Regions from separate parts of the Streptomyces sp. NPDC104307 genome, predicted to be linked through region 2. Evidence: riboswitches for the same ligand, from Rfam matches in the RefSeq annotation. Region 2 holds a riboswitch; each other region holds the start of a gene.

Region 1 (9,708 bases), on a different contig from region 2:
TCGGCGTCGGCGCCCTGGACCCGTTGTTGCACCGGGTCGTCGAGCTGGACGACACCGCGTTCCTGGCCCGGCTGCCGGCCCTGCGAGGTGGCTTCGACACCCTGAGCCCGGCCGCCCGGGACCGGCTGCTGGACACCGTCGAGGAGCGGCTGGGCGAACGGGTGGACGACCTCGACGCGGATGATCCGGCGGAGCTGGCCCGCCGGACGGCCGCCGACCTCGCGGCCCGCGAGCTCCTGACCGGCCTCGGCCTGCCCGTCCCGCCACCCGCGCACGACGACCGCCTCCCACCGCTGCCCGCCGCAACCTGCCCCACCAGCGGAGCCGCAACCGAGTCCACCCCCGCACCGGCCACCGCGCCCATCACCGATGCCGCCCCCGAGCCCATCACCGACGCCACCCCCACGCGGACCCTCGCCTCCGCCGACCGGTGGCGGCTCGTGCTCGGCCGGCGCTCGGACCGGCTGCCGTCCGGCGCCGCCCGCCTGGCGACCGCTCTGGACGAGCTCTACGGTGCGGGACACGGGGAGGGATCCCGGGGCGGCCTGCCCGGTCCCGGTGGCGGCTCGGGCGGCGGCCGGGAACCCTCGTTCCCCGGTGTCCGCGAGTGGTCGGAGGAACTGGCCGCGCTGTTCGGCCCCGGCGTCCGCGAGGAGGTCCTCGCCGCCGCGGCCGGGGCAGGCCGGCAGGACGTCCTCGCCGAACTCGACCCGGCGGCCGCCACCCCTTCCGTGGAACTGCTCAGGACGATCCTGCGGTACGCCGGTGGGCTCCCGGAGGCCCGACTCGCGGCGCTCCGGCCCCTGGTCGCCCGCCTGGTCGGCGAACTGACCCGGCAGCTCGCCACCCGGCTGCGCCCCGCCCTCACCGGTGCGATGACGGCCCGGCCCACCCGCCGCCCCGGTGGCCGTCTTGACCTGCCGCGCACGCTGCGCGCCAACCTGGCCACCGCCCGCCGGACGGCCGACGGAACGGTCCGGGTGATCCCCGAGAAGCCGGTGTTCCGCAGCCGCGCCCGCCGGTCGGCCGACTGGCGCCTGATCCTGGTCACGGACGTCTCCGGATCCATGGAGGCCTCCACGATCTGGTCCGCGCTGACCGCCTCCGTGCTCGCCGGGGTGCCGGCCCTTAGCACTCACTTCCTGGCCTTCTCCACGGAGGTCGTCGACCTCACCGGCCATGTTCACGACCCCCTCTCCCTCCTGCTGGAGGTGAGCGTGGGCGGGGGCACGCACATCGCCGCCGGGCTGCGGCACGCCCGCAGCCTGATCGAGGTGCCCTCGCGCACCCTCGTCGTCGTGATCAGCGACTTCGAGGAGGGCGCGCCGCTCGGCGGACTGCTGGCCGAGGTGCGGGCCCTGGTGACCACGGGCTGCCACGTCCTTGGGTGCGCCAGCCTCGACGACGCCGGCCGGCCCCGCTACTCGACGGGCGTCGCCGGTCAGCTGGTGGCCGCCGGTATGCCCGTGGCGGCCCTCAGCCCGCTCGAACTGGCCCGCTGGATAGGGGAGAAGACCGCATGACCGCCGCTCAGTTGCCACCCGTCGCGCCGGAGGTCACGGCCACGCTGGTGGAGGATCTCTCGCCCCGGCTGCGCAAGCGGCTGGACGCCGCGGTCACCAAACTCGGCGCCCGTCCGACATACCGCGACGGGGACACGGTGACGATCGAGGTCGACGACGAGACCGAGTTGCGCCTGCATGCCCCGAGCGGTGCGGTGGCGACGCCGGACGCCATCACCTGCGGCTGCCTCCTCGCCCCGGCATGCGTCCACCGCGCGGCCGCCGCCTGCGCCGCCCCCGTGGCGGACCCGGTGCCGGACCCCGCCGACCAGCCGGTCCCGGCTGCCCCGGAACCCGTCCCCGCGACGGACCCGGCCTCGGCGACGGGCCCCACCCCCGTAACGAACCACGCGCCCACGGCGGCCACCGCCACCCCGGACCCCGCCGCCCCGCCCGAGGTGGCGAGCCCCGCCCAGCGTGGAGCGGCCGACGCCCTGTGGGCGGCGGGCGCCGCCGTGCTGGAGGCCGGTGTCGACGGGGCCGGTGCCGTCACCCAGGCGGCCCTCCTCCGTGCCGCGCACACCGCCAGGCTCCGGCAGCTGCCGCGCGTCGCGGGCGCCGCGCTGTCCGTCGTCACGCTGCTGCGCGCGGCCCGCGCCGGGGACCCGTCCTACCGCACCGCGGAACTCGTCACCGCGCTGGCCGAACTCCTGGGCACCGCACACCGGGTGGCGGCGGCGTCCGGGGCCGAGCTGGCCACCGTCAGGGGCCGGGCGCGCCGTCCGTACAGCCCGGACGGTGCTCTGCGCCTGTACGGACTGTTCACCGAACCCGTGGTCACGGACTCGGGGCACGGCGGCGTCCGCACCTGGGTCGCCGGGGCCGACGGCCGCCTCTGCACGGTCGGCGACGTGGCACCCGGCGGCGTCGGGCGCGCTCTGGGCGTGGCCGACCGGGCGGTGCGCCTCGGGGACAGCGCGCTCACCCATCGGGAGCTGGGCCGGGCCGGTCTGGCGGTCTCGGGTGCCACGGTCTCACCGGACGGCAGACTGGGCGCGGGGAAGGGCGTCAAGGCCGTGACCGCCCGGGGCGCGGCGTGGACCGAGCCGCCGCTCGCAGCTCTGTGGGCGACACCGCCGTCCGAACAGGCCACCCGCGCCCTGCGGTCCACCTCCCGCTACGCGGACCCGGACGGCGGCGGCAGCGACCTGCTCTTCCTGGACGTCGAACTCCTCGGCGCCGTAAGGGAGTCCGGCGGCACCTGCCTGCTCGCGCGGTGCGAAGGCGGCATTGACGTCCGGCTCGCCGTCGCCGACGACGATCCCGCGCTGGCCCACCGCGACAACCTGATGCTGCTGGCTGCGGCGCCGGGGGCCCGGCTGAGGATCATCGGCCGCCTGGTGCCCGCCCTTCACCCCCGGCTCACCCTTCTCGCCTGCTCGCACCCCACCGGCGAGGGCACGATCGACCTCGGCCTCGACCGCCTGCGCCGCGCCGACCTCCCGGACCCGGCCGCCCCCGTCCACCTGGCGTCGCGCCGGCCCGGGGAGTCCGACGCGCACTCGCCCCTCTACCTCCTGGAGCGCCGGGTCGAACAGACGGTCCCGGCGGGCCGGGCCGCCCTCGGCATGCTCGGTGACGTCACCGCCGAGACCCGCCGCATCAGCCGTGCGGGCCTCCACACGGCCGCCGGGCTGCTGACCGCGCTGTGCGCCTCTGCGGCCCGCCGCGACCGGGACCACTTCGGCCGCCTCCTGCCTGCCGATACGGACGACTTCGCCCTGTACTGGCTCGCGGCCGCCCGTTATACGGCTGCCGTGGCCGAGTCCCTGTGCGCGGCGGCCTGGGGAGCCCCGCGGCCGGCCGGCGAAACGCCGTCACGCTCGCGGTAGGGGCCCGCGGGCGTACCGGGCGGCGTTCATGCCTCGGCGGGTGCGCCCGTGGCCGCCGCGATCAGGGCGGTCGCCGCGGCACGGGTGGCCGCGGCCACGCCGGAGCCGTGGTCCATCAGGGCGGAGATGCCGGCGCCGTCGTAGAGGATCTGGAGCTGGTGGCCCAGGGCGTCGGGGTCGGCGGCGCCCGCCTCGGTGGCGAGGCGGGTGAAGAGTCCGCGCATCCAGCCGCGGAAGCTGTCCGCCGCTTCCTGGACCAGTCCGCCGGGGCTGGCCTCCGCGCCGACGCGGATGAACGCGCAGCCGTGGAAGTCGGGCCGGTCGAACTGCCGTCCCTGGGAATCGAAGACCGCGAGCATCTGCTCGCGGGGCGTGTCGTGCTCCGCGACGGCCCGGGTGATCCGCTCTGCGGTGGCCGCGTGCCGGGTGTCCAGGTAGGCCCGGACGAGCTGCTCCTTGCCGCCGAAGGTGTTGTACAGCGACGCCTTGGCCACGCCCGCGTGCTCGATGACCCGGTCGATTCCGACGCTCTGCACGCCCTCGGCGTAGAACAGTTCGTCGGCGGCGGCGAGCAGGCGCTCGCGCGCCGACGGCTTCGCGGTGCTCCGGACACTCGCCATGGCGGTCACTCCTTCAGACAGATCTGTCTACATTATGCCCCGGCCCGGGGCCACCCCTCAGGCGCTGCCGCCGATCCGCTCGCCCGGCAGGACCGCCGCCCCGTCCCGGCCGCCGCGCACCAGCCCGAGCAGCGCGAACGCCGCGAGGACGATCACGGCGACGCCGTACTCCTGCGCGGTGGCGGCGAGTCCGCCCGCGTGGACGACGAGGAACCCGGCGATCACGGTGGGCACGCCCATCCCCAGGTAGGAGATGACGAAGAGCAGGGACAGCACCCCGGAACTCTCGTGCGGCCGGGCCAGCGGCATGACCGTACGGATGCCGCCCTGGAACCCGCTGCCGAAGCCGACGCCCGCGAGGGCGGTGCCGGCGAAGAAGCCGGTGGGGGAGGAGCCGCGGATCGAGGCGAGGGTGAGGGCCACCCCGGCGATCAGCGCGAGGATGCCGGTGAGCATCACCGTCCGGGTCGCCGCCTTGCGCAGGACCAGTACGGAGACGGCGGCCACCCCGGCGAGCACGAACAGGCTCAGCCCGCCCAGGACTTCGGACCCGGAACCGGTCAGCCGGCGCGCGAGGGACGGGCCCAGCGACCCGTACAGCCCGGCCAGCGCCCAGACGGCGAACAGCACCGGTGCGGCCACCAGCATCGGGCGGCGTACGGCGCGCGGCAGCTTGATCTCCGGGGCCAGGCTCGCCAGTGCCCCCGGCTTGCGGGTCACCGTCTCCGCCATCAGCGCGACGGCGACGGCCTGGACGACGAAGACCGCCAGCAGCCCCAGGTAGACCAGGTGCGTGGGGGCGGGCAGGAACTGGACGACGAGTCCGGAGACCAGCGCGCCGGTCGCCGTGCCGATGCCCGGGGCTACCGCGTTGGTGATCGTGCCGCGCGGCCGGTCGATGTCCATCATTCCCGCACCGATCGCGCCGAGCGCCGCGCCGGTCGACAGGCCCTGCACGATCCGGGCGGCCATCAGCGCCGGCACGCCGTCGGCGGTGGTGAACACGACCATCGAGAGGGCCTGCGCCGCCAGCGCGGCCAGCAGCACCGGCCGCCTGCCGACATGGTCGGAGAGCTTGCCCATGGTGAGCAGCCCGAGCAGCACGGCCACCGCGTAGACGCCGAAGACCACGGTCGTGGTGATCGGGTCGAAGCCCCATTCCGCCTGGTAGACCGCGTAGAGCGGAGTCGGTGCGCTGGAGGCCGCCAGGAACGAGATGGTGATCGAGGCGAGTACGTACAGCGCCACGTTCGGCGGCAGCCGCCGGCCCCGAGTGGATATGGCGGCGGGTATGGCAACGGATCCGGGGCCGGCGGGCGCCGCGTCCGATGCGCGGGCCGGTTTGGATATCGGGACGACCGAGGGATTCGTCATGACCATTCCCGTCCAGAGCATTGAGTAGACCTGTCTGTCTAGTTTCTTCAAAGAGGCTAGACAGACAGGTCTACTCAGGTCAAACGCGGTCGCGCACCGGCAGCCGCCAGTCCGAGCAGCAGACCGGGGTGGCCGTGCTCCGTCGCCCGTGTGGTGCTCCCGTCAGGGGCTTCTCCGGGTCGGGTCGGGGGCCGTTCAGGGGTGCTCGGGGGGTACTCCGGGGCGCCCGGGGCTCAGGGGCGAAAAGGAGGGCGCCGTGCCGTACCCGTAAGCTGATCACGCCCCGCGGGGGAAGTCCGGTCGAATTCCGGCGCTGACCCGCAACGGTAGGCGGAGCCCTCCTGATGGCTCCGCGAGCCCGATTACCCGCGGTGGTGAAGGCTCCTGTCAATTCGCCGTGGACTGCGAGAGGTGCTGCACAGGGCGCCTCGCGTCCGGGCCGCTCCTTCGATCGTGCAGGTGCACGGCCTGAGGTGAAAGCGATCCGACCGTGGTCACTCCCCTCGAACGCATACCCGCCCCGCCCTCGCGCGCGGCGCGCGCCGGTGGCGGGCCCGCCCCTCCCCGCCGCGTACCCCTGCCCCTGCTGGTGATCACGCTGTGTGTCCTGCTGCCGCTCTCCCTCGTCTGCGGCGCCGGAATCGGTGCCTCGGGGCTCTCCTGGGGAGAGGTGTCGCGCTACCTGTGGGCCGGCCTGACGGGACAGCGGATCGCTCCCGGCGAAGTCGCCGGATACACCATCGTGTGGGAGCTGCGCTTTCCACGAGCCGTGCTGGCCGCGGTCGTCGGAGCCGGACTGTCCGCGATCGGCGTCGCGGTCCAGGCCATGGTCCGCAACGCCCTGGCCGACCCGTTCGTCCTCGGCATCTCCTCCGGCGCCGCCGTCGGCGCGAACGCCGTACTCATCTTCGGGATCTTCGGCGCATTCGGTGTCTGGGCGCTGTCCACGGCGGCGTTCGTCGCCGCGCTCCTCGCGATGATGCTCGTATACGCGGTCGCCGGCACCGCGCGCGGACTGACCCCGCTGCGCCTGGTCCTGACGGGCACGGCCATGTACTACGGCTTCTCGGCCATCACGACGTTCATGGTGTTCGCCGCGGAACGGGGCGAGGCCGCCCGCTCCGCGATGATGTGGATGCTGGGCAGCCTCGGGGGCGCCACCTGGTCCTCCGTACCGATCGCCGCGGGCGCCACCATCGGCGGCCTCGCCCACCTCTGGTGGTCGGCGCGCCGGCTCAACGCCCTGGCGATGGGCGACGAGACCGCAGCCGCCCTGGGAGTGGACGCGGGCAGGCTGCGCAAGGAACTGTTCCTGGTCTCCGCAGCGGTCACCGGGGCACTGGTCGCGGTGAGCGGCGCGATCGGCTTCGTCGGGCTGATGGTCCCGCACGCCGCACGCATGCTGGTCGGCGCGGATCACCGCCGTCTGCTGGCCGTCGCACCGCTCGCGGGCGCCGTCCTGCTGATCTGGGTGGACATCCTCTCGCGCGTGCTGCTCGCCCCGGCCGAACTGCCGCTCGGCGTGCTGACCGCGATGATCGGCGTGCCGTGCTTCATCCTGCTCATGCGCCGCCGCTCCTACACCTTCGGGGGTGCGTGATGCGGATCGACATCGACGCGCTGACGGTCGAGATCGCCGGCGCGCGGCTGGTGGAGGACGTCACGCTGCGAGCGGGCGACGCTCAGCTCGTCGGCCTGGTGGGGCCCAACGGCAGCGGGAAGTCAACGCTGTTGCGCTGCGTCTACCGGGCGCTGAACCCCGCCACCGGAACCGTCCGGATCGGCGGCGAGGACCTGCACGCCCTGAGTCCGCGGGAGAGCGCCCGTCGGCTGGCCGCGCTTCCCCAGGAGTCGAGTCACGAGTTCGACTTCACCGTCGCCGAGATCGTGGCGATGGGAAGGATGCCGCACCAGGGACCGACGGCGCGCATGTCGGAGGAGGACCGGCGCACCTGTGAGGCGGCGCTGGCGGAGGTCGGGGCAGGCCACCTGGCCGACCGGGGCTTCCTGACCCTGTCCGGAGGCGAGAAGCAGCGGGTCCTGATCGCCCGCGCCATGGCGCAGCAGCCACGCGCGCTGGTGCTCGACGAGCCCACCAACCACCTGGACATCGCCCAGCAGCTGGAGGTACTGGCCCTGGTGCGTGCCAGCGGACTGACCGTGCTCACGGCGTTGCACGACCTCAATCTCGCCGCGCTCCACTGCGACGTCCTCCATGTCATCGACCGCGGCCGGATCGTCGCCTCGGGCGCCCCGCACGACGTACTCACCCCTGAACTGCTGGCCGAGGTCTTCGGCGTCCGGGCGCACCGCGTACCGCACCCGGAGACCGGCGCCGTACAGCTGATCTTCGACCGTCTCCTCCCCGTCGCCCGTTCCTAAGGAAGCACTGCCACCATGCCCAGCCCGATACGTCCTGCCGCAATCGGCCTCGCCCTCACCGCTGTCCTGGCCCTCAGTGGCTGCGGCGCCGAGATCACCCCACAGGACGGGAACGACGACAAGAGCGCACCCGCCGCCGGGGGCCACTACCCCGTGACCGTCGAGAACTGCGGTGAGAGGAAGACCTACGAGAAGGCCCCGCAGCGCGTGGTCACCAACGACGTCGGAATCACCGAGATCATGTTCGCCCTGGATCTCGAAGACCATATGGCGGGCTATGTGATGCCCGACGACAAGGGCGATCTGACATCCGTCCCCTGGAAGGGCGGCTACAAGAAGACCACCTGGCTGTCCAAGAAGACGATCAACAAGGAACTCGTCCTCGGCGCACGCGCCGACCTGGTCTTCGCGGGCTGGAACTACGGCTTCAACGAAGGGGACGGATTCACCCCGGCCGCCCTGAAGAAGGTGGGCGTCGACTCCTACCTGCTGAGCGAGTCGTGCCGCAACGGGCAGGGGAAGGCGCGAGGGGTGATGCCGCCGCTCGACGCGCTCTACACCGACCTCCGGAACCTGGGGAAGATCTTCGACGTCGAGAAGCGTGCCGAATCCCTGATCGCACGGTTCCGGAAGGAGGTCGCCCAGGCGCAGGCGACCGCCCTGAAGGGCGCCGACCGGCCGAGGGTGTTCCTCTACGACGACGGCCGCGACAAGCCGCTGACCTCGGGTGCCTACGCCGGACCGCACGACATCATCACCAGGGCCGGCGGCGACCACGTCATGAAGGACCTCAAGGACACCTGGACGACGGTGGGCTGGGAGACCGTCGTCGAGCGGGACCCCGAGGTGATCGTCATCAACAACTACGGGGACACCAGCGCGGAGCAGAAGCGGAAGTTCCTGGAGTCCTATCCGCCACTGGCCAATGTGTCGGCGATCAAGAACGACCGCATCGTGGTCCTCGACTACGTGGACCTCGTCGAGAGCCCGCGCAACCCGGCGGCCATCACCTCACTCGCGGCGGCTCTGCGGAAGGCCCGGAGCTGACCTGCGTCCGACCTGGGACAGCCCTGAGGTCTGCTTCCCGGCACCGCCGGCCCCGCCACCAGGGGCCGGCGGCCTACCCGTTCAACGGCGATCTCCCGGACTGCGACGGTCCGCCCCCGGTGACGGGCGAGGTGCGGGTACTGAAGACGGACGCCGATTCCGGTGCACCGCCGGCAGGCGCGGACTTCGAGCTGTGGCGGGAGACCAACGGGGTCGACGGCCTCCAGACCTCGGGCACGGACCCGGACACCCTGGTGACGACGTGTACGACCCCGTCATCGGGAGTCTGCGCGGAGACGACCGCGGTGGGCACGTACTACTGGCGCGAGACCGAAGCACCCGACGGCTACGAACTCCCCGACCCCGACGTGTTCGGATTCGCCGACCTCGCCACGTACCGCACCGTGCTCGTCGTCGAAGCCGCACCCGATCCGAACGCGGCGGGCCACTGCCCGGTCGAGTCCTCCCGATCACGTCTCGACCATCTGCGACAACGCCCCCATGCCGTACGCCCAGTTCTTCGACGGCGGACAAGCCCTCCACGGCCACCCCGGCGACCTCTACGACGGCGGGGGCTCGGCAGGCTGCGTCAACCTGACCGTGGACGACGCGGCGAAGCTGTGGAACCTCCTCGCGATCGACGACCGCGTCTACGTATGGGGCGTCAAACCCGGCACCGCCGGATGAGCAGGCCGGAACCGCCCGCCGCCGTGCCGGGCTGACACTCCCAGCACTCACACCGGGCGACACACCGGGGCGACGCGCCTCCGACGGGACGCCGTCGATGTCGGGATTACGCCATGGCGTTCACTCGCCAGCCCGAACGCGCCCACGGCGATCCGGAATTGGCGACGCTGCTGGTCCAACACCCCTTTGGACCAGGAGCTGTCC
Region 2 (9,708 bases):
GGGCCCGCAGGATCGCCAGGACCAGGTTGACCCGGTCGGCTCCGGCGGGCGCGCCGCCCAGGACGTGCAGGCCGTCGCGGATCTGCGCGTCCTTGATCTCACAGAGCCAGCCGTCGAGATGCATGATGAACTCGTCGAAGCCCTCGTCCTCCGGGCGGTCTTCGAGACCCAGGTCGTGGTCGAGCTTCGCGGCCTGGATCAGGGTCCAGATCTGGGCCCTGATGGCCGGGAGCTTCGCCGGGTCCATCGCCGCGATCTGGGCGTGCTCGTCCAGCAGCTGTTCCAGCCGGGCCACGTCGCCGTAGCTCTCGGCGCGGGCCATCGGCGGTACGAGGTGGTCCACCAGGGTGGCGTGGACGCGGCGCTTGGCCTGGGTGCCCTCGCCCGGGTCGTTGACCAGGAACGGGTAGACGAGCGGGAGGTCGCCAAGCGCCGCGTCGGGGCCGCACGCGGCGGAGAGCCCGGCGTTCTTCCCGGGCAGCCACTCCAGGTTGCCGTGCTTGCCGAGGTGGATCATCGCGTCGGCGCCGAAGCCGTTGTCGTCCGCGGCGGCGGCGATCCAGCGGTAGGCGGCCAGGTAGTGGTGCGAGGGCGGCAGGTCGGGGTCGTGGTAGATCGCGATCGGGTTCTCGCCGAAGCCGCGCGGCGGCTGGATGAGGATGAGCAGATTGCCCCGGCGCAGGGCGGCGAGGACGATGTCGCCCTCGGGATTGCGCGAGCGGTCCACGAACATCTCGCCCGGAGCGGGGCCCCAGTGCTCCTCGACGGCCTCGCGGAGTTCAGCCGGCAGCGTCGCGTACCAGCGCCGGTAGTCGGCGGCCGGGATGCGGACCGGGTTGCGGGCCAGCTGCTCTTCCGTGAGCCACTCCTGGTCGTGGCCGCCCGCCTCGATCAGCGCGTAGATCAGCTCGTCCCCGTCACCGGAGGCGAGGCCCGGCACCTCCTCGTCACCGAAGTCGTACCCCTCGGCGCGGAGCCGGCGCAGCAGGGCGACGGCGCTCGCCGGGGTGTCGAGTCCGACGGCGTTGCCGATCCGGGAGTGCTTGGTCGGGTACGCGGACAGCACGAGCGCGAGGCGCTTGTCTGCGTTCGGGATGTGGCGGAGCCGCGCGTGGCGCACGGCGGTCCCGGCGACCCGGGCGGCGCGCTCGGCATCGGCCACGTAGGCCGGCAGGCCGTCCTCGTCGATCTCCTTGAACGAGAACGGGACGGTGATCAGGCGGCCGTCGAACTCGGGGACGGCGATCTGGCTCGCGGCGTCCAGCGGCGAGACGCCCTCGTCGTTGTCCTCCCAGTCGGACCGCGAACCGGTGAGGCAGAGCGCCTGGAGGATGGGCACGTCGAGGCCGGTGAGGGCGCCGGCGTCCCAGGACTCGTCGTCACCGCCGGCCGACGCCTCCGCAGGCCGGGTTCCGCCCGCGGCGAGCACCGTGGTCACGATCGCGTCGGCGGCCCGCAGGGCGTCGATCAGCTCGGGCTCCGGTGTGCGCAGCGAGGCGACGAACAGCGGCAGGGCGCGGCCGCCCGCGTCCTCGACGGCGCCGCACAGGGCGTCGATGAACGCGGTGTTGCCGCTCATGTGGTGGGCGCGGTAGTAGAGCACCGCGATGGTGGGGCCGTCCGTCGCGCGGGGCGTGCGCTCCAGCGGTCCCCAGGAGGGCGCCGGGGCGGGCGGTTCGAAGCCGTGGCCGGTGAGCAGGACGGTGTCGGAGAGGAAGCGGGCGAGCTGCTCCAGGTTGCCGGGGCCGCCGTGTGCCAGATAGGCGTGGGCCTCCGCGGCGATGCCGATCGGGACGGTGGAGGCGGCCATCAGCTGGGCGTCGGGGGCCTGTTCGCCGGTGAGGACGACGACGGGGCGGCCGGTGGCCAGCACCTGGTCGAGGCCGTCCTGCCAGGCGCGGACCCCGCCGAGGAGGCGTACGACGACCAGCTCTGTGCCGTCCAGGAGCTGCGGGAGGTCCTGGAGCGGGAGCCGGGAGGGGTTCGCGTAGCGGTAGGCGACCGGGCCGTCACAGGCGCGGGCGCTGAGCAGGTCGGTGTCTGACGTCGACAGGAGCAGGATCATGCGGCGTCTGGCCTTCCTCGGGGTATCCACGCCCCGGGCGGTGTCGGAATGGGACTCCCCTGCTCGGACGGGCCGAGTGGCACGGGGAAGGGAGTTCCTGACTCACCCGGCCGGTGCGGCCGGGATCACAGTGGCGGGACCGCGCCGGAATCGCACCGGGCTTCCTCCCCTGTCGCCGTCTGTGGCGACTACGGACCGCAAGGCCCGTCGCTAGGCATAGTAAGGGGCGGTCAAGAACTGGGAGGCATACGGATCTGATGAGATGGTCGGTATGCTCGCCGCCATGCCCCCGCCAGCCACTTTGCCCGTGCCCACAGGAGCCGCGCCGGTCCGTGACCGCGGTGACGCCTGCCCCGGCACGCTGCGGTTGCACCGGGCGGACGACGGTGCGCTGGCCCGGGTCCGGATCCCCGGGGGGGTACTGAGCGCGGCGCAGGCCGACGTGGTGCGGGAGTTGGCGGAGCGGCTCGGCGATGGTGAGCTGCATCTCACTTCGCGCGGCAATGTGCAGCTGCGCGGTCTGCCGCCGGACTGCGGCGGCGAACTGGCCTCCCGCATGGGTGAGTCGGGGCTGCTGCCCTCCGAGCGCCACGAGCGCGTCCGCAACATCGTGGCCTCCCCGCTGTCCGGGCTCGACGGCCGGGGGCAGCGGGACATCCGCCCGTGGCTGTCCGCGTTGGACGAGCTGGTGTGCGCGAGTGACCTGACGACCGAGCTGTCGGGCCGGTTCCTGTTCGCGCTCGACGACGGCCGCGGCGATGTGGACGCGCTCGGCGCCGATGTGACGCTGCTGGCGCGGGCCGACGGGGACGCGGCTCTGCGGATCGGCCCGGCCGAATCCGTGCTGCGGATACCCGGTGCGCACGCTCCCGCTGCCGCGCTGATCGCCGCCGAGACCTTCCTGGACACCGCGCGCGGCTCCGGCGTCTGGCGGGTGACGGATCTGCGCGCGGACGTCGGGATCCTCCTGGACCAGGTGGTCCGGCGGTTGCGCCAGGCCGGAATCCGCGCCACGCGCACTGCCGGACCCGTACACCCCGCGCAGCCCGCGGCTCCCGCTCCCGCTCCCGGCATCGTGGACGGACCGCACGAGACGGTCGCGCTGTGCGTCGGCGTACCCCTGGGCCGCGTCGGCGCGGAACAGTGGCGGGCGCTGACCCGCGCCGCCCGGCAAGGGGAGGGTGGCGGCGGCGAACTGCGGCTGACCCCCTGGCGCGGCGTCGTCGTACCGGGCGTGGAGCGCGCACGGGCCGCAGAGGCACTGGACGCTCTGGGGACCGCCGGCCTGATCACCGGGCCCCGCTCCCCCTGGACCGGAGTGGGGGCCTGCATCGGGCGCCCCGGCTGCGCCAAGTCCCTCGCCGATGTCCGGGCCGGGGCGACAGCGGCCCTGGGGCCCGTGGGCGCGCTGCCGGTGTACTGGTCGGGGTGCGAACGCCGGTGCGGCCATCCGCGGGGCGCGTGGGTCGATGTCGTCGCCGCCCCGGACGGCTACCGGGTCTCCCTGGTGCGCGACGGTGAACGGCACGCCCCGCAGCCCGTCGCCGACAGCCCGGCCGCTCTAGCGGCAGCCGTGGCCTCGGCCCGGGGCGGCCTGGACGAGCAGCGCCCCGCCCCGTGCCCCGGCACCTGACCTTTCCCACCGGCCGACCGCTCCCGGACCCGACCGACCCATTCCACGCCCGACTTCCATGCCCGACTTCCATGCCCGACTTCCATGCCCGACTTCCATGCCCGATGAAGAGAGCGACAGCACTGTGCACCAGTACGAGAAGGACGGACCGGCCATCTATCGCCAGTCCTTCGCCACGATCCGCGCGGAGGCCGATCTGTCGGGACTGCCCGCCGATGTGAGCCAGGTGGCGGTCCGGATGATCCACGCCTGCGGCATGGTCGACCTCGTACGCGATCTGGCCTTCACCCCGGACGTGGTGTCCCGTGCCCGTGAGGCGCTGCGGGCCGGCGCGCCCATCCTGTGCGACGTGGCCATGGTCGCCAGCGGGGTCACCCGCAAGCGGCTGCCCGCCGGCAACGAGGTCGTGTGCACCCTGTCGGACCCAGCGGTGCCCGGTCTCGCGGCGGAACTCGGCACCACCCGCAGCGCGGCCGCCCTGGAGCTGTGGCGCGATCGGCTGGACGGCGCGGTCGTCGCCGTCGGCAACGCGCCCACCGCCCTGTTCCGGCTGCTCGAACTCATCGAGGAGGGCGCGCCGCGCCCCGCCGCCGTCATCGGTGTGCCGGTCGGCTTCATCGGCGCGGCCGAGTCCAAGGACGCCCTGGCCGCACACGCGTCCGGGCTCGACCATCTGATCGTGCGCGGCCGGCGGGGCGGCAGCGCCATGGCGGCCGCCGCCCTCAACGCGATCGCCAGCGAGGAAGAGTAAGCGTGAGCGAGCAGAAGAACGGCCGGCTGTACGGAGTCGGGCTCGGCCCCGGCGATCCGGCCCTGATGACCGTACGCGCCGTGCAGGTCATCGCCGAGGCCGATGTCGTCGCCTATCACAGCGCCCGGCACGGACGGTCGATCGCCCGGTCCATCGCGGCCGGACACATCCGCCCCGACCACATCGAAGAGGCCCTGGTCTACCCCGTCACGACGGAGACCACGGACCACCCGGGCGGCTACCGGGGCGCGCTGGACGACTTCTACACCGAGGCGGCGGCCCGCCTCGCGGTCCACCTCGACGCGGGGCGCACGGTCGCCGTGCTCGCCGAGGGCGACCCGCTCTTCTACGGCTCGTACATGCACATGCACAAGCGGCTCGCCGACCGCTACCCGACCGAGGTGATCCCCGGTGTCACCTCGGTCAGCGCGGCGGCCGCCCGGCTCGGCACCCCGCTCGTCGAGGGCGAGGAGGTGCTGACCATCCTGCCCGGCACCCTGCCGGAGGAGGAGCTGACCGCCCGGATCGCCGCCACGGACACCGCGGTGGTGATGAAGCTGGGCCGTACGTTCCCCGCGGTGCGCCGCGCCTTCGAGGCGTCGGGGCGGCTGCCCGAGGCCCGTTACGTGGAGCGCGCCACGATGGCCGGGGAGCGCACGGGCGAGCTCGCCGGGATCGACGCCGGCTCCGTGCCGTACTTCGCGGTCGCCGTGCTGCCCAGCAGGATCGACGCGCCGCGTCCCGAGGAAACTCCGGGCGGGGGCGAGGTCGCCGTGGTCGGCACGGGGCCCGCCGGGCCGCTGTGGCTGACGCCCGAGACGCGCGGGGTGCTGGCCGCCGCCGACGACCTGGTCGGCTACACCACCTATCTGGACCGGGTGCCGGTCCGGCCGGGGCAGTCCCGGCACGGCTCGGACAACAAGGTCGAGTCGGAGCGCGCCGAGTTCGCCCTGGACCTGGCGCGTCGCGGACGGCGGGTGGCCGTGGTGTCCGGCGGGGACCCGGGGGTCTTCGCCATGGCGACGGCCGTCCTCGAAGTGGCCTCCCAAGACGGGTACGCGGACGTGCCGGTACGGGTGCTGCCGGGCGTGACGGCGGCCAACGCGGCGGCCGCACGGGCGGGGGCGCCGCTGGGCCACGACTACGCCACGATCTCGCTCTCGGACCGGCTCAAGCCGTGGGAGGTCATCGCGGAGCGGTTGCGGGCAGCGGCCTCCGCGGACCTGGTGCTCGCGCTGTACAACCCCGGTTCACGCAGCCGGACCTGGCAGGTCGGCAAGGCGCGCGAACTGCTCCTGGAGCACCGCTCGCCGGACACCCCGGTCGTGCTCGGCCGGGACGTCGGCGGACCGGCCGAGAGCGTACGCACCGTCCGGCTGGCCGATCTCGACCCGGCTGAGGTCGACATGCGGACGATCCTGATCGTCGGGTCCTCGCAGACGCGGTGGGTGCGGCGCGGTGACGGGGAGCAGATCGTCTGGACGCCGCGCCGCTACCCGGAGGGCTGAGCCCAGGTCTCCGTCCGCCGCTACCCGGAGGCTTGAGCCGCCGCTACCCCGGGGCTCAAGCCCCGGTCCGGCCGCCGCCGGACCCGCGCAGCCAGTCGAGGGCCCGCTCCGGGGTATCGGCCACCGCGACCCCCTCGGGGACCGGTGGCCGGCGCACCACGACCACCGGGATCCCCGCCTCGCGGGCGGCGGCGAGCTTGGGGGCGGTGGCGGCGCCGCCGCTGTCCTTCGTGACGAGGACGTCGATGCGGTGGCGGCGGATCAGCTCCCGCTCCCCCTCCGCGGTGAACGGCCCCCGGTCGAGCAGGACCTCCATCCGGGCGGGGTACGGCGGCTCCGGTGCGTCGACCGACCGCATCAGGAACCACAGGGCGTCCAGCCCGGCGAAGGCGGCCAGTCCCATGCGTCCCGTGGTGAGGAACACGCGCCGCCCCAGCGCGGGCAGTGCGCGTGCGGCCTCCTCCAGGGAGCCGACCGGGTGCCAGTCGTCGCCCCGGCCGGGCACCCAGCCGGGTCGGCGCAGTGCCAGCAGGGGAACATGGGCAGCCGAGGCGGCTGTCGCCGCGTTGAAACTGATCGTCCCGGCGAAAGGATGGGTGGCGTCGATGAGCGCGTCCACCTGGTGCGTACGCAGCCACGCGGCAAGGCCGTCGGCACCGCCGAACCCGCCGACGCGCACCTCGCCCGGCGGGAGCCTGGGACTGGCCACCCGCCCCGCGAGCGAACTGGTCACCCGGGCGTCCTCCGGCAGTGCCGCCACCAGCAGCTCTGCGAGGCGGCGGGCCTCCGTGGTCCCGCCGAGTACGAGTACGTGCATGAGGTCCATCCGTGGGTGAGGCGAAGGGCGGGCGCGGCGCCCAACTCAAACACACCGGTCTGCGGCCCGGCTGGACGACCGGTGCCTGCGCGACCGCTGCGGCCACGGCCGCGTACACCGCCCTGCTGACCGGCGACTTCCCCGACCCGGTGACCATCACCCTCCCCCGGGGCCAGACCCCGGCGTTCGCGCTGGCGGTGGAGGAGCTGGCCGGGGAGCGGGCGACAGCCGGTGTGGTGAAGGACGCCGGGGACGATCCGGACGTCACCCACGGCGCTCTCGTACGCGTCACCGTCCGGCGGCTGCCGCCGGGCTCCGGCGTGGTGTTCAGGGCGGGGCCCGGCGTGGGCACCGTCACCCTGCCGGGACTCCCGCTCGACGTCGGCGAGCCCGCCATCAACCCCGTGCCGCGCGAGATGATCCGCGACCACCTCGCGCGGGTCGCCGAGGCGCACCGGGGCACGGGCGACGTCGAGGTCACCGTCTCCGTCGACCACGGCGAGGAGATCGCCCGCTCGACCTGGAACCCGCGACTGGGCATCCTGGGCGGACTGTCGATCCTGGGCACGACCGGTGTCGTGGTGCCGTACTCCTGCTCGGCGTGGATCGACTCGATCCGCCGGGGCGTGGACGTGGCGCGTGCGGCGGGCCACACCCATGTGGCGGGCTGCACGGGCTCGACGTCCGAGAAGACCGTGGTGGCCGAGTACGGGCTGCCGGAGATCGCCCTGCTCGACATGGGGGACTTCGCGGGCGCCGTGCTGAAGTACGTGCGCCGTCACCCCGTGGACCGGCTTACCATCTGCGGCGGGTTCGCCAAGCTGTCGAAGCTCGCCGCCGGCCACCTCGACCTGCACTCGGCCCGTTCCCAGGTCGACAAGGTCTTCCTCGCCGGACTGGCCCGGCGGGGCGGCGCGGACGAGGCCCTGGCCGCGGAGGTGGCCACCGCGAACACGGGCCTCGCGGCGCTCCGGTCCTGCCAGGCGGCCGGCGTCCCCCTCGGGGACCTGGTGGCGGTGGCCGCCCGCGACGAGGCGCTGACGGTGCTGCGCGGCTCGCCGGTCGCCGTCGATGTCATCTGCATCGACCGGGCGGGCACGGTCGTCGGGCGCAGCGCGGTGCGCTGACCCGCCGCCGCCCGGTGCCGGGGGGACGGGGGTGTGTCAGCAGGCGTGCCGGTCGCGTCCGGGCGAGTAGAGGTGGCTGTCGCGGAACTGGTCGGCGCCGAGCGTGCGGCCGACCATGATGACGGCGGTACGGATCACGCCCGCAGCCTTCACCTGTTCCGCGATGCCGTCGAGAGGTCCGCGCAGGATGAGTTCGTCGGGGCGGGAGGCGAAGGCGACGACGGCGGTGGGGCAGTCGGCCCCGTAGTGCGGCAGCAGTTCCTCGACGACCCGGTCCACGTACCTGGCGGCGAGGTGCAGGACGATCAGGGCCCCGCTGCGGCCCAGCGTCGCGAGGTCCTCCCCCTCCGGCATCGCGGTCGCCCGGTGGGCAATCCGGGTGAGGATGACGGTCTGGCCGACCGTGGGGACGGTCAGCTCCCGCTTGAGTGCCGCAGCGGCCGCCGCGAACGCGGGTACGCCCGGGATCACCTCATAGGGCACGCCCGCCTCGTCGAGGCGCCGCATCTGCTCGTTGACCGCGCTGAACACCGAGGGATCGCCCGAGTGCAGCCGCGCCACGTCGTGACCGGCCTCGTGCGCACCGATCAGCTCGGCCGTGATCCGGTCGATGTCGAGCTGCGCGGTGTCCACCAGCCTGGCCTCCGGGGGGCACTCGGCGAGGAGTTCGGCGGGCACCAGGCTGCCCGCGTACAGGCACACCCCGCAGGCGGCGAGCGTCCGCGCGCCGCGCACGGTGATCAGGTCGGCCGCGCCCGGACCCGCGCCGATGAAGTACACGGTCATCTGTTGTCTCCTGAATGTTCTGTACGGGTGTGCGCCGCGGCTCGCGCGGTAGGACCGGCCGGGGGCTTGCGCACCGACCACTGGGTGACCGGCATCGCCTGCCGCCAGCCGGTGAAGCCGCCGACCGGCACGGCGTGCGCGACGGCGAGGCGGACCAGTTCGCCGCCATGCCGGCGGTACCACTCGGTGAGCAGCGCCTCCGACTCCAGCGTGACGGTGTTGGCGACCAGCCGGCCGCCGCCCGGCAGCGCTTCCCAGCAGGCGTCGAGCAGGCCGGGCACGGTCAGCCCGCCACCGATGAACACGGCGTCGGGCGAGGGCAGCCGGGCCAGGCTGTCCGGGGCGCTGCCGGTGATCACGCGCAGGGCGGGCACCCCGAGCCGTCCGGCGTTGCGCGCGATGCGCTCCGCCCGCACCGGGTCGCGCTCAACGCTGATCGCGCGGCACGAGGGGTGGACGCGCATCCACTCGATCGCCACGGACCCGGAGCCGCCGCCGACGTCCCAGAGCAGTTCGCCCGGTGCCGGTGCGAGCGCGCCGAGGGTCGCGGCCCGGATGTGGCGCTTGGTGAGCTGGCCGTCGTGCTCGTACGCGTCGTCGGGCAGGCCGGGTACGGCGCCCAGGTGCGGGGTGCCGGGGGCCCGGCGGCATTCGACGGCGATCACGTTCAGCGGGTCGCCCGGCGGGTGCGCCCAGCTGTCCGCGGTGCCTTCGGTACTCGCCTCGCGCTCGCCGCCGAGCTGTTCCAGGACGCGCAACGTGCTCGGCCCGAAGCCGTGTTCCCGCAGCAGCGCGGCGACCACGGCGGGGGTGCCCGCGTCCGCACTGAGGACCAGCAGCCGGCGTCCGTCGTACAGGGCGGCCGCGAGCCGGGCGGCGGGCCTGCCGACCAGCGTGACGACCTCGGTGTCCTCCAGGGGCCAGCAGAGCCGGGCGCAGGCGTAGGACACGGACGAGGGGTGCGGCAGAACCCGCAGCCCGTCGGCGCCGAGCACTTCGGTGAGGGCCCGGCCGATCCCGT
Region 3 (9,708 bases), on a different contig from region 2:
GTCTTCTTCTCGAACTCGTCGGTGACCGTCTTGGTCCAACCGGGCGGGTTCGAGCCGGACATCGTCCAGACCGTCAGGGTCTGGCCCGCGTATCCTTCGGCACCGGCCTTCTTGCCGTCGCCGCTGTCGTCGTCAGAACCACAGGCCGCCATGCCGAACACCATGCCCGCGACGCCGATCGCCGCGATGAGCTTGCGCTTCACGCCACCCTCCTCAGGGATGCTGCAACCCCCGCCCACCGCACAAATAGCGTCGACGAGTACTACTGGGGCTGGAACCTGGTCTTTAATGGTTTAGACCAGTACCGGGAGCTTGGCCTAGACCTTTAGGGGTGTCAAGGGTGTATAAGAAGTGCACTCGCGTCCGTTATAGGACCGACATCTGAGGGAGGGCGACGAGCCGTGACCGGACCGTGCCACCATGTGAGCCGCGACAGACGGAGGAGCCGGTGACGGCAGCAGCGCAGCAGTCGGGAAGGCGGACCATGGGCGTCGACGGGGGCAGTTCGGAGAACGATACGGGGGCGAGCGCGGGCACGCGCACCGCGCGCGTTCCGAAGTACTACCGGCTGAAGCGACATCTCCTCGACATGACGGACACGATGCCGCCCGGCACCCCCGTGCCGCCGGAACGGACCCTGGCCGCCGAGTTCGACACCTCGCGCACCACCGTGCGCCAGGCGCTCCAGGAACTGGTCGTCGAGGGCCGGCTGGAGCGCATCCAGGGCAAGGGCACCTTCGTGGCCAAACCGAAGGTCTCGCAGGCCCTGCAACTCACCTCGTACACCGAGGACATGCGCGCCCAGGGACTGGAACCGACGTCCCAGCTGCTGGACATCGGCTACGTCACGGCCGACGACACACTCGCCGGGCTCCTCGACATCACCGCCGGCGGCCGCGTGCTGCGGATCGAGCGGCTGCGACTGGCGAGCGGTGAGCCGATGGCGATCGAGACCACCCACCTTTCGGCCAAACGCTTCCCGGCGCTGCGGCGTTCGCTGGTGAAGTACACCTCGCTCTACACGGCCCTGGCCGAGGTGTACGACGTCCGGCTGGCCGAGGCGGAGGAGACCATCGAGACCTCGCTCGCCACCCCGAGCGAGGCCGGACTGCTCGGTACGGACGTGGGCCTGCCGATGCTGATGCTGTCCCGGCACTCGCTGGACGAGCAGGGCGAGCCGGTCGAGTGGGTCCGTTCGGTCTACCGGGGCGACCGCTACAAGTTCGTGGCCCGCCTCAAGCGCCCGCTGGACTGAGCTCAGCACTCCTGAAGCCCTCGTGGAAGCGATTCCACGAGGGCTTTTCCGTGCTCCGGGCAGGGACTTCGTACCGTCATTGGTCTGCACCACTTCCCCGACACCGAGGACCGCCGCAGCCACCGGCCACCGGACGGAAGACCGTTGCCGGACCGCAATGCGGACAGGGGGTGACGCTGGGCGGGACCCTCGCCTAGATTTCCTGCGCATTACATCGGTGATCAGCGAGGGGACGGAGTCGCCGCCATGCCGGAAGAACCAGTAGGAAAGCCAGCGGAACCAGGAGCGGCACCACCCACGGTCACACCCGTGCGGGTGGTCATCGCGCTCTGCCTCATCGCGCCGTTCGTGGCGATGCTCTGGGTGGGTTCGTACGCCAAGATCGACCCGACCTTCATCGGCATCCCGTTCTTCTACTGGTACCAGATGCTCTGGGTGCTCATCTCGACCGCACTCACGATGATCGCGTACAAGCTGTGGCAGCGTGACCAGCGCGCGCGCAAGGGGGGTGCGTCCGCATGAAGGACGGCGTGAACGGCATCGCGCTCGGTGTCTTCATCTTCTTCTTCCTGGCCGTCACGGTCGTCGGCTTCATGGCCGCCCGCTGGCGCAAGGCGGAGAACGAGGCCAGCCTCGACGAATGGGGCCTGGGAGGACGGTCCTTCGGTACCTGGGTCACCTGGTTCCTGCTCGGCGGCGACCTCTACACCGCGTACACCTTCGTCGCCGTGCCCGCGGCGATCTACGCGGCCGGCGCGGCCGGCTTCTTCGCGGTGCCCTACACCATCCTGGTGTACCCGCTGATCTTCACCTTCCTGCCGCGCCTGTGGTCGGTCTCGCACAAGCACGGCTACGTCACCACCTCGGACTTCGTCCGCGGCCGGTTCGGCTCCAAGGGGCTGTCGCTGGCCGTCGCGGTCACCGGCATCCTCGCCACCATGCCGTACATCGCGCTCCAGCTCGTCGGCATCCAGGCGGTGCTGGACGTGATGGGCGTCGGCGGCGGCGAGGACACCAACTGGTTCGTCAAGGACCTGCCGCTGCTGATCGCGTTCGCGGTGCTCGCCGCGTACACGTACTCCTCGGGGCTGCGCGCGCCCGCGCTGATCGCGTTCGTCAAGGACGGGCTGATCTACCTGGTCATCGCCGTGGCGATCATCTACATCCCGATCAAGCTCGGCGGCTTCCACGACATCTTCGCCGCCGCGCAGGAGAAGTTCAACGGCCCGCCGGGCGGTAAGCCGACCGGTGCGCTCGCGCCCGGCGTGGACGGCCAGTGGGGTTACGCCACACTGGCGTTGGGCTCGGCGCTGGCGCTCTTCATGTACCCGCACTCGATCACGGCGACGCTCTCCAGCCGCAGCCGCAACGTGATCCGCCGCAACACCACGATCCTGCCGCTGTACTCGCTGATGCTGGGCCTGCTCGCGCTGCTCGGCTTCATGGCGATCGCCGCCGGGGTCAAGGTGGACAACGGCCAGCTGGCGATCCCGCAGCTGTTCGAGGACATGTTCCCCGACTGGTTCGCGGGCGTGGCGTTCGCCGCCATCGGCATCGGCGCCCTGGTCCCCGCGGCGATCATGTCGATCGCGGCGGCGAACCTCTTCACCCGGAACATCTACAAGGACTTCCTGAAGCCCGACGCGACGCCCGAGCAGGAGACCAAGGTCTCCAAGCTGGTCTCGCTGCTGGTGAAGGTCGGCGCGCTCGCCTTCGTCCTCACCATGGACAAGACGGTCGCGATCAACTTCCAGCTGCTCGGCGGCATCTGGATCCTCCAGACGATGCCCGCCCTGGTCGGCGGACTGTTCACCCGCTGGTTCCACCGCTGGGCGCTGCTCGCTGGCTGGGCGGTCGGCATGGTCTACGGGACGGCCGCCGCCTACGGGGTCGCCAGTCCCACCCAGGCGCACTTCGGCGGGTCTTCCAAGGAGATCCCGGGCATCGGTGAGATCGGCTACATCGGCCTGACGGCGTTCGTACTGAACATCGTGGTGACCGTCGTCCTCACCTTCGTCCTGAACGCCCTGAAGGCGCCTGCCGGACTCGACGAGACCTCTCCCGGCGACTACACCGCGGACGCGGGCGACCCGGGCGTGAAGACGGAGCTCCCGCCGGCCACGGCCGGTGCGCCCGGCGGTCACTGACCACGGCGCCACGGGCCGCCGCACCCCCAGCACGTGGGGTGCGGCGGCCCGTTCGCACGTCCGGCGAAAACCCCGTGCCGTCGCCGCCCGGAGGTGCGGCAGACTTCCGTGCATGGACATAACCATCAGGCCGATCGAGCCCGCCGAGTACGCCGCCCTAGGCGAGATCACCGCCGAGGCCTATCTCGGGGACGGGCTGCTGGACTACGGCGCCGACGACCCGTACCTGGTACAGCTGCGCGACGTCCCCCGGCGGGCCGAGGAGGCCGAGGTGCTCGTCGCGACGGACGCCCGGGGCCGCGTCCTCGGCGGGGTCACCTACGCGCCGCCGGGCAACCGCTGGGCCGATATCGCGACGCCGGACGAGGCCGAGTTCCGGATGCTCGCGGTCTCCCGGGAGGCCCGCGGGGCCGGGGCGGGCGAGGCGCTCGTCCGGGCCTGCATCGACCGCGCACGGGCCACCGCGGGGGTCACCGGAATCGTCCTCTCGACGCAGCCGGCCATGCGCGGGGCCCATAGGATCTACGGGCGCCTCGGCTTCGTCCGGACCCCGGAAAGGGACTGGTATCCGATCGAGGGGCTCTCGCTGCTGACGTACCGACTGGAGTTCCCGGCGGTCTCCTGATCGGCCACGCGACACAACATGTGGGGGCTGCCTCATCGGGCGGCCCCCACATGTATGCTCGTGCTCGCTGTCGCCGCAGGGAAATCCGGTGCGAATCCGGAACTGTCCCGCAACGGTGTGATCGGTGTGCTTTTGCGCACCCCGAGTCCGAGGACCTGCCGACAGCGCGTCCGGCTCGACCGAACCGGACGCCCAGACGTCCGGGCCTCGTGGATGGGCCGGTGGACGCCGCACGGAGTGCTGCCCGAACGGGCCCCGCTCCGCCCGGCTGCCCCCGCTCCCCCGTCGGCCCAGAGCCGAGCGAGGGAGAGCACCACGTGACCATCGCGCCAGCCGATCCGGTTTCAGCGGCCGAATCAACGGGAACCACGAGCGACGGACCGGGCACCGCACTGCTGCGGACCCTCACCGCCCTCACCGCGGATCTGCCCGACACCGACCCCGGACGCGTCGCCGCCGCCGCGCTGCGCGGCCGCAACGCCCGGTCGGACGAGGCCGAGCTGCGCTCGCTGGCCACAGAGGCGGCCGCCGGCCTGATCTCCGAGGACCCCGCCTACTCCCGGCTCGCCGCCCGGCTGCTCACCCGCTCCATCGCGGACGAGGCGGCCGGGCAGGGCTCGACGTCCTTCTCCGCCTCGGTCGCCGTCGGACACCGCGAGGGCCTGATCGCGGACCGCACCGCCGAGTTCGTGACGCTGCACGCGGCCGCCCTGGACGCCCTGGTGGGACAGGCGCTCACCGACGGCGCCGACGACCGCTTCGGCTACTTCGGACTGCGCACCCTGCACAGCCGCTACCTGCTGCGCCACCCGATCACCCGCCAGGTCGTCGAGACCCCCCAGCACTTCATGCTGCGGGTGGCCGCCGGGCTCGCGGAGGACAACTCGGAGCACGCGCTGGACGAGGTCGCGGCCCTGTACCGGCTGATGAGCCGGCTGGACTACCTGCCCTCCTCCCCCACCCTCTTCAACTCCGGTACCCGGCACCCGCAGATGTCCTCCTGCTATCTGCTGGACTCGCCGCTGGACGAGCTGGACTCGATCTACGACCGCTACCACCAGGTGGCGCGCCTCTCCAAGCACGCGGGCGGCATCGGCCTCTCGTACTCCCGCATCAGGGCCCGAGGTTCGCTGATCCGGGGCACCAACGGGCACTCCAACGGCATCGTCCCGTTCCTGAAGACGCTCGACGCCTCCGTCGCGGCGGTCAACCAGGGCGGCCGGCGCAAGGGCGCCGCCGCCGTCTACCTGGAGACCTGGCACGCGGACATCGAGGAGTTCCTGGAGCTGCGCGACAACACGGGCGAGGACCAGCGGCGCACGCACAACCTGAACCTGGCGCACTGGATCCCGGACGAGTTCATGCGCCGGGTCGACGCGGACTCCACCTGGTCGCTGTTCTCCCCGGCCGATGTGCCCGAGCTGGTGGACCTGTGGGGCGACGCGTTCGACGCCGCCTACCGGGCGGCAGAGGCCAAGGGCCTGGCCCGCAAGACCATGCCGGCCCGTGAGCTGTACGGCCGGATGATGCGGACCCTCGCCCAGACCGGCCAGGGCTGGATGACGTTCAAGGACGCCTCCAACCGGACCGCGAACCAGACCGCGGAGCCCGGCCGCGTCGTGCACTCCTCGAACCTGTGCACGGAGATCCTTGAGGTCACCGACGACGGCGAGACGGCCGTCTGCAACCTCGGTTCGGTCAACCTCGGCGCGTTCGTCGACGGCGGCACGATCGACTGGGAGCGGCTCGACGCCACCGTGCGCACCGCCGTGACCTTCCTGGACCGGGTCGTGGACATCAACTTCTACCCGACCGAGCAGGCCGGGCGCTCCAACGCCCGCTGGCGGCCGGTGGGCCTGGGCGCGATGGGCCTCCAGGACGTCTTCTTCCAGCTGCGGCTGCCCTTCGACTCCGCAGAGGCCCGCGCGCTCTCCACGAAGATCTCCGAGCGGATCATGCTCGCGGCCTACGAGGCGTCCTGCGATCTCGCCGAGCGGTCGGGCCCCCTCCCCGCCTGGTCCGAGACGCGTGCCGCACGCGGCGTGCTGCACCCCGACCACTACGACACCGAGCTGAACTGGCCGGAGCGCTGGGACGCGCTGCGCGCCCGGGTCGCGAAGACCGGCATGCGGAACTCGCTGCTCCTGGCCATCGCGCCGACCGCAACGATCGCGTCCATCGCGGGCGTGTACGAGTGCATCGAGCCGCAGGTCTCCAACCTCTTCAAGCGCGAGACGCTCAGCGGTGAGTTCCTCCAGGTCAACGCCTACCTGGTGGACGAGCTGAAGCGGCTCGGCGTGTGGGACGCGCGGACCCGCGAGGCGCTGCGTGAGGCCAGCGGCTCCGTGCAGGGCTTCGCCTGGATCCCCGAGGACGTGCGGGCGCTGTACCGCACGGCGTGGGAGATCCCGCAGCGCGGACTGATCGACATGGCGGCGGCCCGTACGCCGTTCCTGGACCAGAGCCAGTCGCTGAACCTGTTCCTGGAGACGCCGACGATCGGCAAGCTCTCCTCGATGTACGCGTACGCCTGGAAGCAGGGGCTGAAGACGACGTACTACCTGCGCTCGCGCCCGGCGACCCGGATCGCCCGTGCGGCGTCCGGGCAGGTCGCGGCCGCCGCCCCCATTCCCGTACAGCAGGCGGCCGCGCCCGACGCGGACGCGATCGCCTGCTCCCTCGAAAACCCCGAGTCCTGCGAGGCCTGCCAGTAATGAGCACCAACGACCACAAGAACCTGCTCGACCCGGGCTTCGAACTGACCCTGCGGCCCATGCGCTACCCGGACTTCTACGAGCGCTACCGGGACGCGATCAAGAACACCTGGACGGTGGAGGAGGTCGACCTGCACTCCGACGTCGCCGACCTCGCCAAGCTGTCGCCGGGCGAGCAGCACATGATCGGTCGGCTCGTCGCGTTCTTCGCGACCGGTGACTCGATCGTCTCCAACAACCTCGTGCTGACGCTGTACAAGCACATCAACTCCCCGGAGGCGCGGCTGTACCTGTCGCGGCAGCTCTTCGAGGAGGCCGTGCACGTCCAGTTCTATCTGACGCTGCTGGACACCTATCTGCCCGACCCGGACGACCGGGCGGCGGCCTTCGACGCGGTCGAGGAGATTCCGTCGATCCGCGAGAAGGCGCAGTTCTGCTTCAAGTGGATGGACTCGGTCGAGAAGATCGACCGGCTGGAGTCGAAGGCCGACCGCCGCCGCTTCCTGCTGAACCTGATCTGCTTCGCGGCGTGCATCGAGGGGCTGTTCTTCTACGGCGCGTTCGCCTACGTGTACTGGTTCCGTTCGCGCGGTCTGCTGCACGGCCTCGCCACGGGCACCAACTGGGTCTTCCGTGACGAGACCATGCACATGAACTTCGCGTTCGAGGTCGTGGACACCGTCCGCAAGGAGGAGCCGGAGCTCTTCGACGACGCCCTCCAGCAGCAGGTCACCGACATGCTGAAGGAAGCCGTCGAGGCGGAGCTGCAGTTCGGCCGCGACCTGTGCGGCGAGGGGCTGCCGGGCATGAACACCGAGTCCATGCGCGAGTACCTGGAGTGCGTCGCCGACCAGCGGCTCGAACGGCTGGGCTTCCCGGCGGTGTACGGCTCCGAGAACCCGTTCTCCTTCATGGAGCTCCAGGGCGTGCAGGAGCTGACGAACTTCTTCGAGCGCCGCCCCTCGGCCTACCAGGTGGCGGTCGAGGGCACGGTCGGCTTCGACGACGAGTTCTGAGCCCTTCAGACCCTCGCCCAGCTCCTCAACTGCGGACGCCGTGCGGCCTTCACCGGCTGCGCGGCGTCCGCCGTTTCCGGTGGTGCGGTTCTCCGGCTCCGTTCCGCGTTCCTGAGCTCGCGGTCGATGCGGAGCTCGCGGACGATCCCGATCAGCGCCGGGAGCAGGACGAGGGTGATAACTGCGGATATGCCCAGGACGTTCGTGAATGTGTTCATGCCTCTACTGTCGTCCGTCCGGACGAGATCCGGCAGTGGCAGGACTGTCATGGAGCATCGAATTACTGCCACACTGGGGGCATGCTGAAAAACGTCGCCGTCCTGCTGCTCGACGAGGTCCACCCCTTCGAACTCGGCGTGCTCTGCGAGGTGTTCGGGCTCGACCGCAGCGAGGAGGGCCTGCCGGTGCACGACTTCGCCGTGGTCTCCGCCGATGGCCCGGTGCTCCAGACGCACGCGGGGTTCACCATCAGCACCCCGCACGGCCTCGACCGCCTGGAGGAGGCCGACCTCATCGCCGTACCGGCCGGCAGCCACTTCACGGACCGGGAGTACCCGGAAGAGGTCCTGGAGGCGCTGCGCCGGGCCGTGGACCGGGGTGCCCGGGTGCTGAGCGTCTGCTCGGGGGCGTTCGTGCTGGGCGCGGCCGGACTGCTGGACGGCCGCCGCTGCACCACGCACTGGCGCCACTCCGACGCGCTGGCCCGCCGCTTCCCGCGCGCCTGCGTCGAGCCCGACGTGCTGTACGTGGACGAGGGCTCCGTCATCACCTCTGCGGGCACGGCCGCGGGCATCGACGCCTGTCTGCACCTGGTCCGCCAGGCGTACGGGCCCGCCGCCGCCAACACCATCGCCCGCCGCATGGTGGTGCCGCCGCACCGGGACGGCGGGCAGGCCCAGTACATCCAGCGGCCGCTGCCCCGCGACCGCTGCGACACGGTCGGTGAGACCCTGGTGTGGATGGAGCGGCATCTGAACGAGGAGATGACCGTCGAGCAGCTCGCCACCCAGGCGCACATGTCGCCGCGCACCTTCGCCCGGCGCTTCCAGCAGGAGACGGGCACCACGCCGTACCGCTGGCTGCTGCGCCAGCGGGTGCTGCTGGCCCAGCACCTCCTGGAGACATCGGACGAAACGATGGACACGATCGCGGGACTGGCGGGCTTCGGCAATGCCGCAGCCCTGCGCCACCAGTTCGTACGTTCCTTGGGCACCACGCCGAACGCGTACCGCAGGACCTTCCGCGGGCCGTCGGAGCTGACCGAAGTCGCCTGAGCCCGGCCGCGTTGACATCCGATCATTCGTCCAAGCCTTTCCCGCACCTGTCCATGGACCGGGGCCCGGTGGCGGGCCAGGCTCTGACGATGGACATCCGGACGGCAAGACGAAGGACCATCGGGGCGGTGGTGGCCGCGCTCGCCGCCACACTGCTGCCCTGGCAGAGCGCCGCCGCCGTGGACGGACCGGCCGCCGCCCCGCCGCCGGAGGTGCTGCCCTCGCTGCAGCAGTGGCAGCCGGGGAAGGGCGAGTTCACCCTCACGGACCGGGCCAGGATCGTGCTGGACGGGGTACGGGACCAGCGCATCGCCGCCGACGCGAAGAGGTTCGCCGGCGAGCTGAAGGGCGGCGCCCCGGTGTCACGGGGCCGGGCCAGGTCCGGCGACGTGGTGCTGCGCCAGGACGCGTCCCTCAAGGGGGCGCTGGGCGCCGAGGGCTACCGGCTCGACGTCGGGGACCGGATCACGGTCACCGCAGCGACCTCCACAGGGGTGTTCTACGGTTCGCGCACCGTGCTCCAGCTGCTGAACGACGACGGCCGCGCCGCCCGGGGCTCGGCAACCGATGTGCCCGCGTACCGGGAGCGCGGCGTCGGGGTCTGCGGCTGCTACATCAACGTGTCGCTGCCGTGGTTCGAGCGGCTGATGAAGGACATGGCCTCGCAGAAGCTCAAC

Evidence for each region. Region 2 has a riboswitch for cobalamin ahead of cobN (cobaltochelatase subunit CobN). Riboswitches for the same ligand answer to the same signal wherever they lie in the genome.
Region 1: another riboswitch for cobalamin. It lies ahead of ACZ601_RS04945 (FecCD family ABC transporter permease); the one in region 2 lies ahead of cobN (cobaltochelatase subunit CobN).
Region 3: another riboswitch for cobalamin. It lies ahead of ACZ601_RS28730 (ribonucleoside-diphosphate reductase subunit alpha); the one in region 2 lies ahead of cobN (cobaltochelatase subunit CobN).

What each region holds. Positions count from the first base shown of each region.
Region 1 covers NZ_JBVJMU010000001.1:1,213,144-1,222,851, reverse strand. Annotated here, with positions in the region: gene ACZ601_RS04965 (vWA domain-containing protein) at 1-1,523, shown strand, start outside; gene ACZ601_RS04960 (hypothetical protein) at 1,520-3,394, shown strand; gene ACZ601_RS04955 (TetR/AcrR family transcriptional regulator) at 3,421-4,014, opposite strand; gene ACZ601_RS04950 (MFS transporter) at 4,072-5,388, opposite strand; cobalamin riboswitch at 5,631-5,776, shown strand; gene ACZ601_RS04945 (FecCD family ABC transporter permease) at 5,879-6,988, shown strand; gene ACZ601_RS04940 (ABC transporter ATP-binding protein) at 6,988-7,770, shown strand; gene ACZ601_RS04935 (ABC transporter substrate-binding protein) at 7,786-8,817, shown strand; partial or broken gene ACZ601_RS04930 (hypothetical protein) at 8,937-9,119, shown strand; partial or broken gene ACZ601_RS04925 (L,D-transpeptidase) at 9,226-9,504, shown strand.
Region 2 covers NZ_JBVJMU010000010.1:26,819-36,526, forward strand. Annotated here, with positions in the region: gene cobN (cobaltochelatase subunit CobN) at 1-2,065, opposite strand, end outside; cobalamin riboswitch at 2,138-2,289, opposite strand; gene cobG (precorrin-3B synthase) at 2,337-3,698, shown strand; gene ACZ601_RS24090 (precorrin-8X methylmutase) at 3,823-4,449, shown strand; gene cobJ (precorrin-3B C(17)-methyltransferase) at 4,452-5,957, shown strand; gene ACZ601_RS24100 (cobalt-precorrin-6A reductase) at 6,013-6,774, opposite strand; gene ACZ601_RS24105 (cobalt-precorrin-5B (C(1))-methyltransferase) at 6,786-7,901, shown strand; gene cobM (precorrin-4 C(11)-methyltransferase) at 7,938-8,687, opposite strand; gene cbiE (precorrin-6y C5,15-methyltransferase (decarboxylating) subunit CbiE) at 8,684-9,708, opposite strand, start outside.
Region 3 covers NZ_JBVJMU010000014.1:76,598-86,305, reverse strand. Annotated here, with positions in the region: gene ACZ601_RS28755 (extracellular solute-binding protein) at 1-203, opposite strand, end outside; gene ACZ601_RS28750 (GntR family transcriptional regulator) at 485-1,255, shown strand; gene ACZ601_RS28745 (DUF3311 domain-containing protein) at 1,502-1,777, shown strand; gene mctP (monocarboxylate uptake permease MctP) at 1,774-3,402, shown strand; gene ACZ601_RS28735 (GNAT family N-acetyltransferase) at 3,515-4,027, shown strand; cobalamin riboswitch at 4,082-4,204, shown strand; gene ACZ601_RS28730 (ribonucleoside-diphosphate reductase subunit alpha) at 4,345-6,741, shown strand; gene ACZ601_RS28725 (ribonucleotide-diphosphate reductase subunit beta) at 6,741-7,757, shown strand; gene ACZ601_RS28720 (hypothetical protein) at 7,763-7,975, opposite strand; gene ACZ601_RS28715 (helix-turn-helix domain-containing protein) at 8,057-9,031, shown strand; gene ACZ601_RS28710 (family 20 glycosylhydrolase) at 9,121-9,708, shown strand, end outside.